Regions from separate parts of the Streptomyces sp. NPDC003379 genome, predicted to be linked through region 1. Evidence: predicted binding sites of a transcription regulator. Region 1 holds the regulator's gene; the other holds the start of a gene.
The links. The regulator HspR, encoded in region 1, represses chaperone genes until heat shock. The targets are predictions, from matches to a motif close to TTGAGNNNNNNNNNCTCAA.
Positions count from the first base shown of each region.

Region 1 (6,928 bases):
CGGAGTGCCAGTCGGAGATCCTCACCGTGCAGCCCGGCGGCGGACGCAGCGAAGCGGTGCTCACCGAAGCCGTGCAGCGGAGCCAGGGCATCATCGAGCGCGGCATCACGATGCGCACGCTCTATCAGCACACCGCCCGGCACAGCCAGGGAACCATCGCCTACGCCGAGTACATGCGCCAGGGCAAGGTCGAGGTGCGCACCCTGGAAGAGCTCATCGAACGACTGATGATCTTCGACCGGACGGTCGCCTTCATACCTGCCCAGGACGACCGCCAGGTCGCCCTGGAGCTCCGCCACAGCGGCCTGGTCGGATATCTCGCCAAGGTCTTCGAACAGCTCTGGCGGCGCGCCTCCCCGCTCCTGGACGAGGCCCCCTACGACCCGCCGACCGGCGGCATCACGGGCGTGCAGCGCTCCATCGCCAAGCTCCTCGTCGAGGGCCACGTCGACGAGGCCATCGCCCGCCGCCTCGGCATGAACGTCCGCACCTGCCGCGCCCACATCGCCAAGATCGCCGCCGCACTGGGCAGTGGCAGCCGCGCCCAGCTCGGCTACCTCATCGCCCAGTCGGGAATTCTCGCCCACGACCGCCCGAGGTGACGATCCCCGCCCCACCCCTGGACAGCCCCGCACGGAAGTAGACACTTCAATGAGGGGCCGTCCTCCCCTCCGCGTCCCCCTGCATACAATCGCCGCGCTTCAACTGAGCGGGAGGGAGCGCACATGACCAGCGAGCACGCGCCGCACACCGTGGAGGAACCCTGCGAACCCACCGCCACGGCCGCCCCTGAGATCACCGTCCTCGACGGCCTGGAACGCATCAACTCGGCCATCGACCGCGCCATGAGCGAGGTCACCGAGGAGTTCCTCGCCATCCAGCCCGGCGGCACCCGCCCGCCCGAGACCTTGGCCGAAGCCTTTCCCCGAGACCAGTCGATCCTCAGCCGGGGCTGCCGGATGCGGACCCTCTACCAGCACACGACGCGCCACTCCCTGCCCGTACTCGCCTACTTCGAGCAGCTCGACGGCGACGCCGAGGCCCGCACCCTCGACGAGGTGACCGACCGCCTCTTCGTCTTCGACCGGACCGTGGCGTTCATCCCGGCGAGCAGGGACCGCAGCATCGCCCTGGAGCTGCGCCACCCGGCCCTCGTCGAGTACTTCGCCACCACGTTCTGGCGGCTGTGGCGGCTGGCCACGCCCATGTGGCCCCAGGCCGCCCCGCAGGTCTCCGAGGGCGGCGTGACACCCCGCCAGCGCGCCATCGCCGGCCTCCTCGTCGAAGGCCTCACCGACGCCGAGATCGCCGACCGCCTCGGCATGAACATCCGCACGGCCCGCGTCCACATAGCCAAACTCGCCGCCACCCTCGGCAGCGAGAGCCGGGCCCAACTGGGCTACCTCATCGGCCAGTCCGGCGTCCTCGACCTCGACCTCGACCGGGACTAGGCCGGACACGGCCTGGCGTCTCAGGCGTCCGCGCCCGCCAGCCACTCCCTCAGCAGCGCCTCCCTGACGGCCGCCCGGGGAGAACCCCCCTCATGGCGCCGCCCCCACTCCGCCATCGCCGCCAGCGTCGTCATGAGCGTGCCCGCGCCCTCCGTGAGGCGGGCCAGGAGCGCGCGGGAAAGGTCGTACTCCGTGGTGGAGTAGCCGACCGCCGCCGCGGTGTACGCCGTCAGCTCCGCCTCCCCCTCGGCGCCGCCGACCCGGACCGTCATCTTCGGGGCCTCGTCCGAGCCGCCCAGACCGACCGTCAGCACCAGGTCGACGGCCACGCCCACATGGCGCTTGAGCGACTTCACCGGGACGTCCTCGATGGCCAGGGAGCGCACGTCCTCCCACGGCCAGAACCCCGACTGCCTGTCGCCGAGGGCCGCCACGCCCTCCGGCGTCAGGCGCACCCCGGCAGCCAGTCCGGACGGCTTCGCGCCCACGTACACATCGCCCTCGGCGATCCAGAACAGCCCCACCATGGCCATGGAAAACCACTTCCCCCAGAACAGACACACGACAAGCACTTCAGGTCGGCCACCACAACGCCCGAAGGGGCCGGGAGGTTCCCCTCCCGGCCCCTTCGCGACCGAGCCGACAAACGGACAAGCGCGCGGTCTCAGTCCGTCGCCCTCTTCGGGCGCCAGACCACCAGCGCGCTCGCCTGCTGCACGTCCTGGTACGGGACGAGGTCGCGGCGGTACGAGGCGTGCACCGCCGCTTCACGTTGCTGCATCGCGGCGGCGGCTCCCTCCACGGCCGCGGAGAGCTCCGCGACACGGGACTGGAGCGCGGCGACCTGGTTCTCCAGCTCGATGATGCGCTTGATGCCGGCGAGGTTGATGCCCTCCTCCTGCGACAACTGCTGCACGGTGCGCAGCAGTTCGATGTCGCGGGCGGAGTAGCGGCGGCCGCGGCCCGCCGTGCGGTCCGGGGAGACCAGGCCCAGGCGGTCGTACTGCCGCAGGGTCTGCGGGTGGAGGCCGCTCAGCTGGGCGGCCACCGAGATGACGTACACCGGCGTCTCGTCGGTGAGTTGGTACGCCCTACTGAATCCGGACTGTCGACGACGGCCGTCCATCTCATGCTCCCTTCGCGGCCTGGAACAGTTCTGCCCGCGGGTCGTCCCCCGCGGTCGCCTCGCGGTAGGACTCCAGGGCTTCCTTCGCCCCGTCGCTCAACGACGTCGGGACCGACACCTCGACCGTCACCAGAAGGTCGCCCCGCGTGCCGTCCTTGCGGACCGCGCCCTTGCCGCGGGCCCGCATTGTACGGCCGTTGGGCGTGCCCGGGGGCAGCTTCAGGGTGACGGCCGGGCCGCCGAGCGTCGGGACCTTGACCTCGCCGCCCAGCGCCGCCTCGGGGTACGTCACCGGCACCGTGACCGTGAGGTTGTCGCCCTTGCGGCCGAAGACGGGGTGGGTGTCGACGTGCACGACCACGTACAGATCACCGGCCGGGCCGCCCCGCTCGCCGGGTGCGCCCTTGCCGCGGAGCCTGATCCGCTGGCCGTCGCTCACCCCCGCCGGGATCCGCACCTGCATGGTGCGGGAGGACTTCGCGCGTCCCGAGCCGCCGCAGACCTCACACGGGTCCTGGGCGATCAGGCCCCGGCCCTTGCAGTCCACGCACGGGTCGGTCAGCGAGAAACCGCCGCCGCCGCCCCGCGAGACCTGGCCCGTGCCGACGCAGGTCGGGCACACGCGCGGCGTGCCGTTCTTGTCGCCGGTGCCGGAACAGGCCTTGCAGGCGGCCTGGGAGGACATGCGCAGCGGCACCGTCGCGCCGTCCACCGCCTCCGTGAAGCTCAGCGTGACCTCGGACTCGATGTCCTGGCCGCGCCTCGGCTGCGTACGCGTGCCCGTACCGGCACCCGCGCCGCCGCGGTTGAACAGGCCCCCGAAGACGTCACCGAGACCACCCCCGAAGCCGCCGCCGGCCGCCCCACCGCCACCCGGGGCGCCGCCTCCGAAGAGGTCACCCAGGTCGAAGTTGAACGATCCGCCGCCGCCGGCTCCGGGACCCTGCCGGAATCCGCCGTTGCCGAAGAGAGCACGCGCTTCGTCGTACTCCTTGCGCTTCTTGGGGTCACCGAGGATGTCGTTCGCCTCGGAGATCTCCTTGAAGCGCTCCTCCGCCTTGGCGTTGCCCTTGTTGGCGTCCGGGTGGTTCTCGCGGGCGAGCTTCCGGTACGCCTTCTTGATCTCGGCCTCGGTGGCGTCCTTGGGGACGCCGAGGACCTTGTAGTAGTCCTTCTCGATGAAGTCCTTGGTGCTCATCCCCGACGTCCCTCCTCACTCGTCTCGCTGCCGTCAGCCCTTGTCCGGGCCACCGGTCTCCTTCTCGTCCGAGCCCTCCGCGGGGGCCGCGGGGCCCTCGGCACCCTCAGCGGATTCGTCGCCCTTGACCGTCTGCGCGCCGGGCTGCGGCTCGGCGACGGCCACCCGCGCGGGGCGGATGGTGCGCTCGCCGATGCGATACCCCGGCTGCAGGATCGCGACGCACGTCGTCTCGGTGACGTCCGGTGCGTAGCTGTGCATCAGGGCCTCGTGGATCGTCGGGTCGAAGGGCTCGCCCTCCTTGCCGAACTGCTGGAGGCCCATCTTGGCGACGACGGTCTCCAGCGCCTCGGCGACCGACTTGAAGCCACCGACCAGCTCGCCGTGCTCACGGGCGCGGCCGATGTCGTCGAGGGTCGGCAGGAGCTCGGAGAGGAGGTTCGCCGAGGCGATCTCCTTCACCGTCACCTTGTCCCGCTCCACCCGGCGGCGGTAGTTCTGATACTCGGCCTGCAGCCGCTGGAGGTCCGCCGTGCGCTCGTTGAGCGCGGTGCGCACCTGGTCCAGCTGGGCGGTCAGGCCCACGTCCTGGGCGGACGTCTTGCTGTCCGCGTCCCCGGCCGGGGACGCCGGGCCCTCCTCGATGGAGGGCTCGGCGGCCTTCGGCGCCGCGTCATCAGGGGTGGCGCCAGAGGGGACGTCAGGCTTGTCGGCGCTCTCGCCGAAACCCGGGGTCTCCTCGGTCATCAGGCGGCGCCACCCTTCTGGTCCTTCTCGTCGTCGACGATCTCGGCGTCGACGACTCCGTCATCTTCCTTGGCCTGCTCGCCACCGGGGGCCGCGCCCTCGGCGCCGCCCGCGGCCTGCGCGCCCTGGGCGTCGGCGTACATGGCCTGGCCCAGCTTCTGCGAGACGGCGGCGACCTTCTCGGTGGCGGTGCGGATCTCGGTCGAGTCCTCGCCCTTGAGCTTCTCCTTCAGCTCGCTGACGGCTTCCTCGACCTCGGTCTTGACGTCACCGGGGACCTTGTCCTCGTTGTCCTTGAGGAACTTCTCCGTCTGGTAGACGAGCTGCTCGCCCTGGTTGCGGGACTCGGCGGCCTCGCGGCGGCGGTGGTCCTCGTCCGCGTACTGCTCGGCCTCCTGGCGCATGCGGTCGACCTCGTCCTTCGGCAGCGAGGAGCCACCGGTGACGGTCATCTTCTGCTCCTTGCCCGTGCCCAGGTCCTTCGCGGTCACGTGCATGATGCCGTTGGCGTCGATGTCGAAGGCGACCTCGATCTGCGGGACACCGCGCGGGGCCGGCGGCAGGCCCGTCAGCTCGAACATGCCGAGCTTCTTGTTGTACGCCGCGATCTCGCGCTCGCCCTGGTAGACCTGGATCTGGACGGACGGCTGGTTGTCCTCGGCCGTCGTGAAGATCTCGGAGCGCTTGGTCGGGATCGTGGTGTTGCGCTCGATGAGCTTCGTCATGATCCCTCCCTTGGTCTCGATGCCGAGGGACAGCGGGGTCACGTCGAGGAGCAGTACGTCCTTGACCTCGCCCTTGAGGACACCGGCCTGGAGGGCGGCGCCGATGGCGACGACCTCGTCGGGGTTCACACCCTTGTTGGCGTCCTGGCCGCCGGTCAGCTCCTTGACGAGCTCCGCGACGGCGGGCATACGGGTCGAACCACCGACGAGAACGACGTGGTCGATCTCGGAGAGCTGGATGCCCGCGTCCTTGATGACGTTGTGGAACGGCGTCTTGCAGCGCTCCAGGAGGTCGGACGTGAGCTGCTGGAACTGGGCGCGCGTGAGCTTCTCGTCCAGGTGCAGCGGGCCCTCGGCGGAGGCCGTGATGTACGGCAGGTTGATCGTGGTCTCCGTGGAGGAGGACAGCTCGATCTTGGCCTTCTCGGCCGCCTCGCGCAGGCGCTGGAGCGCCATCTTGTCCTTGCCCAGGTCCACGCCGTGGCCGTTGTTGAACTGCTTGACCAGGTAGTCGACGACGCGCTGGTCCCAGTCGTCACCACCGAGGTGGTTGTCGCCGTTCGTGGCCTTCACCTCGACGACGCCGTCGCCGATCTCAAGAAGCGAGACGTCGAAGGTGCCGCCACCGAGGTCGAAGACCAGAATGGTCTGGTCGTCCTTGTCGAGGCCGTAGGCCAGGGCGGCGGCCGTCGGCTCGTTGACAATACGCAGGACGTTCAGACCCGCGATCTCACCGGCCTCCTTGGTGGCCTGGCGCTCCGAGTCGTTGAAGTACGCCGGGACGGTGATGACCGCGTCCGCGACCTTCTCGCCCAGGTACGCCTCGGCGTCGCGCTTCAGCTTCTGGAGGATGAACGCGGAGATCTGCTGGGGGTTGAACCCCTTGTCGTCGATGTCCACCTTCCAGTCGGTGCCCATGTGGCGCTTGACCGACCGGATGGTCCTGTCGACGTTGGTGACCGCCTGACGCTTGGCCACCTCGCCGACCAGCACCTCGCCGTTCTTCGCGAAGGCGACGACGGACGGCGTGGTCCTGGCGCCTTCGGCGTTGGTGATGACGGTGGGCTCGCCGCCTTCGAGAACGCTGACGACGGAGTTAGTCGTGCCCAGGTCGATGCCGACCGCACGTGCCATTTCGGTTCCTCCAGATGTACTTCTTGAGTGGATCTGGCTCAAGGATGCATGAGGGCTTCGCCGGAGTCAACAGAGCTGAGTCGGGTGGGCTCAACTCTTATCCAGCGCTTACGCGCAACCCGGCGCCACGCGAGCCACGCTCGCCTGCGGGCGCGCCGTGGCCGGTCGCGCAGTTCCCCGCGCCCCCGCGGGGGCACCTTGCGGCAAGGGTTGCCTGAGCGACACAGATCACCGCCGGGCTGGCTACAGTGCGGCGGAGTAAATGGGTAGTCTCAGACGGACTGCATAAGTTACCGCTTAGTAATCACTCGTAGTCCGCTACGAGGAACCGCCTCGCAGGCCCGAGGAGCCCCCGAATGCAACTCGCCGCGATCATCGTGTCGCTGGTCCTGACCGTGGTCGGCGTAGCGCTGCTCGCACGCGCCATCGGCCAGTTCGTCCGGTACTTCAAACTCGGACAGCCCGTACCCGCAGGACGCAGGACCGAAAACCCGTACCAGCGAAGCGTCACGCTGGTCAGGGAGTTCCTCGGTCATACGCGCATGAA
Region 1 is NZ_JBSFRK010000079.1:5,259-12,186, forward strand. It holds gene ACWDVB_RS38240 (helix-turn-helix transcriptional regulator) at 1-602, shown strand, start outside; partial or broken gene ACWDVB_RS38245 (helix-turn-helix transcriptional regulator) at 789-1,451, shown strand; gene ACWDVB_RS38250 (hypothetical protein) at 1,472-1,984, opposite strand; gene ACWDVB_RS38255 (heat shock protein transcriptional repressor HspR) at 2,116-2,577, opposite strand; gene dnaJ (molecular chaperone DnaJ) at 2,579-3,775, opposite strand; gene grpE (nucleotide exchange factor GrpE) at 3,809-4,522, opposite strand; gene dnaK (molecular chaperone DnaK) at 4,522-6,381, opposite strand; gene ACWDVB_RS38275 ((Fe-S)-binding protein) at 6,738-6,928, shown strand, end outside.

Region 2 (6,928 bases), on a different contig from region 1:
CCGCTGCCAGCCCCGCGGCGCCCGTCTTCCACCAGGCGGCCAAGTCCTCAACGCCTTCAACGGGTACGTCGATCAGCTGTTCCAGGTAGCGCAGACGGCTCCGCGCCTCGCGCAAGTCCTGCTTGGTCGCCTTCTCGGCAGCCTCGTAGGCGGCCGGCACCAGCACCTTGCGCATCTCGCGCAGCTCCCCGAACCGCTCCGACGACCCGTCGATGTGCGCCTTCAGGTGCTCGGCCTCCGCCTGCAAGTCGGCCGGCAGCTGAGCCACCCGCTCTCGGGCGCCCGGCCGCAGCAGCTCCGCGAGAACTTCCTCGGCCACAGAGTCTTCGAGCCGGTCGGCGTTCATTCGAACCCACCCGCACGAGTCCTGACCCTCCCGGGGCGGGGGGCAGCGGTAAGCCGGATCGCCGCCGTTGGTGACACGCGTGCCCACCATGCTGTAGTCGCACCGGCCGCACTCCGACCGGCCTTCGTTCAGCAAGTAGTCGAAGGCGTCGCGGGGCTCGGCCTGCTGGCCCGCCTTATCGGCGAACAGGGCGAGAAGCCGCTGACGCTCATCGGGCGTCAGTACCGTCTCGCCGAAGTCCTCGATGGACTCGCCGTCCTCGTCCAGTCCCGCCATGCGGGGATGGCTCAGGGCGCGGGTCAGGGCCTCCGGGGCCCACTCGTTGCCGAGCGCCGTGCGATACCCCTGGGCATTCATCCACCGGCATGCCTCGGCCCTGCTGTGCTGGTCGAACAGCAGGGAGACGGCCTTGCGCAGACCTTGGGCCTCCTGGGGGTGAAGCCCCCCTCGGCGACTCAGGTAGCCAGTCAGCCGCGCCTCGTCAGGACACCCTCAAGGCCTCCCACAGCGAAGCAGTCGCCACCTTCTGCGTGCGCCCCAAGGGGATCAGCTTCGCCGGGAACGCATCCGCCTTGATCAAGTCGTACGCCTTGTCAGCCCGGATCCCCAGAGCGCGAGCAGCCGTCGACACGCTGACCGCCGCGGGCAGAGACCGCAGCTCGTCAACGGACATCCCGCCCTGCGCTCGAACCGGCACACCAGGAGCGATCAAAGATGAGGGCAAAGGTGGTCACATCCTTCTTCCCCGCGCCACCTGGCAGGAAGCATACGGCGCCCAAGGAAGCGTCTCCCTGGGTACAGCAGGATCAGGGCACGTAAGGAATGACCGCCCATGGCATACCCCCTGAGGATCTCCTCGCCGTCGTGCGCGAGGGGGCCTCAAAGTGTCACCGCGGACGCGCCTTGCACAGTTGCCATTCCGGCCATAGGACCCCCGCCACGTGCCTGTTCCCGCACCCCACGGACCCCTGTGGCGCGAGGGCCTACACAATGTGTTCGTATCGGCCGACGCGCACCTGCGCCCTTCCCTCGAACACCTCCGAAGCGCCGGATCGCCCCGCGCGGCCCGTTTCCACCCGGGCTTCCCGGCACCGAAAAGGCCGGCCCCGGCGGGGGAGAAGCTGGATCGGGTGACGAGCGCCGTGACGTTGTCGGTTTCCGATCGTTTGATTGACGTGACTCACGGCTATCTTTTCCGCCACGACGTGGCTTTGGAGCCCGACCCCTTCATGACCCGTATGCGGCGGGAGGAGCCCATCGCCCGGGTCGACATGCCCTACGGCAGCGGCCCATGTTGGCTGGTGACCCGCTATGCCGACGTCCAGTTGGTGACCTCCGACCGACGGTTCAGCCGGGCCGCGCTGGTGGGCAAGGACTTTCCACGGATCACGCCTGCGCCGATCGCGCAGAGCGAGGCGATCAACCTGATGGACCCACCGGTGCTGAACCGCATCCGCCGGCTCGCGACGCACGCCTTCGGGCCCCGCCAGCTCGACCGGCTGACCCCCTGGGTGCGGGCGATGGTGGACGAGTGCCTGGCCGGCATGGAGGCGGCCGGGCCACCGGCGGACGTCGTCTCCCACTTGGCGGACCGTCTTCCGCTGGCCACCATCTGCGAGCTCCTCGACATCCCCGCGCCGGACCGGCCGCAGCTGCGTGCCTGGGCCATGGCGATGATGGCCATGACCCCCGACAGCCGGAGCGCCGCCGCCGACGCCAAGCAGCAGCTGCGCGTCTATTTCGACGAGCTGACCACCCGTCGACGCGCCGAACCCGGCGAGGACCTGCTCAGCGCGCTCGCGACCGCCCGGATCGGGGACGAGAGACTCACCGACGCGGAGCTCGCGGTGCTGGCCATGCTGCTGATGGTCACCGGGCACGACACCACGACCTACGACATCAGCAACTTCGTTTTCACCCTGCTCACCCACCCGGCGCAGCTCGGCCGGCTACAGGAGGCGCCGGAGCTGTTGGACCAGGCGATCGATGAGCTGCTGCGCTACGTCCCCTTCCGCCAAGGGGTCGGAATTCCTCGCGTGGCCCTCGAAGACGTCACCATCGACGGTGTGACGATCCGTGCCGGCGAAACGGTCCATGTCTCCTATCTCACCGCCAACCGCGACGAACTGGCGTACGACCGCCCCGACGAACTCGACTTCGAACGGCCCTCCCCGCCCGCGCATCTGGCCTTCGGCTACGGCATGCACCACTGCCTGGGATCCCATCTCGCCCTCCTGATGCTGCGCACCTCGATCGGCGGCCTGCTGTCCCGGTTCCCCACCCTGCGCCTGGCCGTACCGGTGGAGGAGGTGCGCTGGAACACCCAGTCGATCTGGCGCTACCCCCTCGCGCTGCCGGTCGCGTGGTGAGCGCCATGCCGACTCTGTGCCGGCCCCATGTCGCCGTCCCCGAACACGTCGTCACGGCCGAGCAGACCCTTCATCTCGCCCGCACCCTGCACGCCGGGCACCCGCAGCTCGACCTGGCCCTGCGGCTGATCGCCAACACCGGAGTACGGACCCGCCATCTCCTCCAGCCACTGGAGGCGACCCTGAAACACCCCGGGTTCGAGGAACGCAACCTCCTCTACGAGAAGGAGGCCAAGGTACGCCTGCCACCGGTCATCGAGACCGCGCTGGAACACGCGGAACTCACGGTCCACGACATCGACATGATCATTTACGTGTCGTGCACCGGGTTCATGATGCCGTCGATGACGGCGTGGCTGATCAACAGCATGCGGTTCCGGCCAGACACCCGCCAACTGCCCATCTCGCAGCTGGGTTGCGCGGCCGGCGGCGCGGCCGTCAACCGCGCACACGACTTCTGCACCGCCTATCCCGAGCGCAACGTGCTCATCGTCTCGTGCGAGTTCTGCTCGCTCCTCTACCAGCCGACCGACGTCGGCGTGGGCAGTCTGCTCTCCAACGGCCTCTTCGGTGATGCCATGGCCGCCGTCGTCGTACGAGGTCAGGGCGGACACGGAATCCGCCTTGAGCACAACGCCTCGCATCTGGTCCCCGACACCGAGAGATGGATCTCCTACGCGGTCCGTGACACCGGATTCCACTTCCAGCTCGACAAACGTGTGCCCGGCACCATGGGGGTACTGGCGCCGGCCATGCGCAGCATGGCCGCCCCGCACGCCTGGGACGTCGCCAACCTCGACTTCTACCTCGTCCACGCCGGTGGCCCCCGTATCCTCGACGACCTCGGCCGTCTCCTGGACCTTCCGCCGCGGATGTTCAGGCACAGCCGCAGCACCCTCACCGAACGCGGCAACATCGCCAGTGCCGTCATCTTCGACGCCCTCGCCCGGCTCTTCGCCGAAGGTGGCCCGCCGCACGGAGGGCAAGGGCTCATCGCGGGGTTCGGGCCCGGGATCACGGCCGAAATGGCCCTGGGCAGATGGGCGACACCGCACCGGCCGGTGTCCGAGTCCGAGCCCGGGCTTTCCGGTGCCGGACTGCGCTAAGGCGTCGGATTCGTCGCGCTACCAGTACGGCGGCCCCGCTGTGTCACTCCGCCGGACCCCGGGGAACCAGCTCCCGGGCACCGCCCTCGTCGTCGCGCACGATCTCCATCAGCCCGACGACCGCGTCCCGGTTGACGGGACCCAGAACCCGCGGAAACAGAACTGCGGGCCCCTGGGCGAGAGGTGAGCCCGCAGCAGGGGCCACCCACTTCACCTCGGCACCGAGCTTCCTCTCGTCGATGAGCAGGGCGACGAGAGGACCGGCTGTCCGACTGTGGAAGCGGGTGGCGGCTGCCAGGATCGCTTCCTCGTCGGGCGAGCAGTGCACGGACCCGTCCTTCGCCAACGACGCGGGCGCGTAAGGCAGCTCCGGGTCGGAAAGCCAGTCGTCGAGAGCGGCTACGTGATAGATCATGGGCCAGTTATAGCGGTCACCGTTCATCAATGGCGCCCGGACGCATTCGTCCGGGCGATGCGGCGCCACTATCGTGCAACAGAGCCGAACCCGAAGTTGACGGCTCCGGAACTCGGTCCGCCCCGTGGCCCGTTTGCATCCCGAGTGTGATCGGATGGTGGCAACGGAACTTCCGATCACGGAACCGCACTGAAGGGAACTGCATCGTGGCAACCACGCGCTCCGCGCACACGGTCTGGGAGGGCTCTCTCACGGAGGGCTCGGGCATGGTCACCTTCGACTCCTCCGGCATCGGCGAGCAGGCGGTGTCCTGGCCGTCGCGCGCCGAGGAGGCGAACGGCAGGACCAGCCCGGAGGAGCTCATCGCCGCCGCGCACTCCAGCTGCTTCTCCATGGCGCTGTCGCACGGCCTGGCCGGCGCGGGCACCCCGCCGAGCCGCCTCACCACGTCGGCCGACGTGACCTTCCAGCCGGGCACCGGCATCACCGGCATCCACCTCAACGTCGAGGGCACCGTGCCGGGCATCGACGAGGCCACCTTCGTCTCGGCCGCCGAGGACGCCAAGGCCAACTGCCCGGTGAGCCAGGCGCTGACGGGCACGACCATCACGCTCTCGGCCAAGCTGGCCTGATACGACGCCCGCTGACGATGCCGTCACCCCGCCTCCGAGAGGGTGCTGGGTGGCGGCATTGTCGTATCCGGGCATTGACAAGATCCCGCTCAAGTTTTGTGATGGAGTACGGAGTAGACCTGGATACGGGGACATTGGGCTCTCGGCGGAAGGGACTGGACCATGGCACGTGCGGTCGGAATCGATCTCGGGACGACGAACTCAGTGGTGGCCGTGCTGGAGGGCGGTGAGCCCACCGTCGTGGCCAACGCGGAGGGCGCGCGCACCACCCCGTCGGTCGTCGCCTTCGCGAAGAGCGGCGACGTCCTGGTGGGCGAGGTCGCCAAGCGGCAGGCGGTCACGAACGTGGAGCGCACCGCGCGCTCCGTCAAACGGCATATGGGCGACGGCGGCTGGCGCTTCCCGGAGAGCGGCTCCGTGGACGGCACCCGCTACACCGCGCAGGAACTCTCCGCGCGCGTCCTGCAGAAACTGAAGCGCGACGCCGAGTCCTACCTCGGTGAGGACGTCACCGACGCGGTGGTCACCGTCCCCGCGTACTTCGACGACACCCAGCGCCAGGCCACCAAGGAGGCCGGTGAGATCGCGGGCCTCAACGTCCTGCGCATCATCAACGAACCGACGGCGGCGGCCCTCGCGTACGGCCTGGACAAGGGCGACGACCAGACCGTCCTCGTCTTCGACCTGGGCGGTGGCACCTTCGACGTCTCGCTCCTGGAGATGGGCGAGGGCGTCATCGAGGTCAAGGCCACCAACGGCGACACCCAGCTGGGCGGCGACGACTGGGACCAGCGGATCGTCGAACACCTGGTGCGGCAGTTCAAGAACGGGCACGGCGTGGACCTCGGCAAGGACAAGATGGCGCTCCAGCGCCTGCGGGAGGGCGCCGAGAAGGCGAAGATCGAGCTGTCCTCCTCCAGCGAGACGGACATCAACCTCCCCTACATCACGGCGTCGTCCGAAGGGCCTCTGCACCTGGCCGAGAAGCTGACGCGCGCCCAGTTCCAGGAGCTGACGTCCGACCTGCTCGACCGGTGCAAGGAGCCCTTCCACCAGGCCGTCAAGGACGCGGGCGTCAAGCTGTCCGCCATCGACCACGTGATCCTGGTCGGCGGCTCCACCCGTATGCCCGCCGTGAGCGAGCTGGTCAGGGAACTCACCGGGAAGGACCCGCACAAGGGCGTCAACCCCGACGAGGTGGTGGCGCTCGGCGCGGCCCTGCAGGCCGGTGTGATCCGCGGCGACGTCAAGGACGTACTCCTCCTCGACGTGACCCCGCTGTCCCTCGGCATCGAGACCAAGGGCGGCATCATGACCAAGCTCATCGAGCGCAACACCACGATCCCGACCCGCCGTTCGGAGACCTTCTCCACCGCCGAGGACAACCAGCCCTCGGTCGGCATCCAGGTCTTCCAGGGCGAGCGGGAGATCGCCGCGTACAACAAGAAGCTCGGCGTCTTCGACCTGACCGGGCTGCCGCCCGCCCCGCGCGGCGTCCCCAAGATCGAGGTCACCTTCGACATCGACGCCAACGGCATCATGCACGTCTCGGCGAAGGACGAGGCTACGGGCCGCGAGCAGCGCATGACGGTGACCGGCGGCTCCGCGCTGCCCAAGGACGACATCAACCGCATGGTCCGCGAGGCGGAGCAGCACGCGGAGGAGGACCGCAGGCGGCGCGAGGCCGCGGAGACCCGCAACCAGGCCGAGCAGCTCGTCTACCAGACGGAGAGGTTCCTGCGGGAGAACGGGGACAAGATCCCCGCGGACACCAAGGGTGAAGTCGAGGCGGCAGCGACGGAGTTGAAGGGCCTCCTCAAAGATCGCCCCGACGACACGGCGGCCCTGCGCGCCGGCGCCGAGAAGCTGGCGACGGTCAGCCAGAAGATGGGCCAGGCCATGTACGCGGCTTCTGGCGGGGGCGCCCAGGAGCAGACGGGCTCCACCGGTTCCGCCACCGGTGCCTCCACCGATTCCGCCGCCGAGGAAGGCGTGGTGGACGCCGAGATCGTGGACGAGGACGACAAGGGCAAGGACGGTCAGGACAAGGCGCCCTAGGC
Region 2 is NZ_JBSFRK010000062.1:22,681-29,608, reverse strand. It holds gene ACWDVB_RS36480 (recombinase zinc beta ribbon domain-containing protein) at 1-805, opposite strand, end outside; gene ACWDVB_RS36475 (cytochrome P450) at 1,576-2,715, shown strand; gene ACWDVB_RS36470 (type III polyketide synthase) at 2,721-3,821, shown strand; gene ACWDVB_RS36465 (DUF952 domain-containing protein) at 3,865-4,236, opposite strand; gene ACWDVB_RS36460 (OsmC family protein) at 4,443-4,868, shown strand; gene dnaK (molecular chaperone DnaK) at 5,031-6,926, shown strand.
Region 2: the regulator HspR is predicted to act here: its motif matches at 4,943-4,961, upstream of dnaK (molecular chaperone DnaK).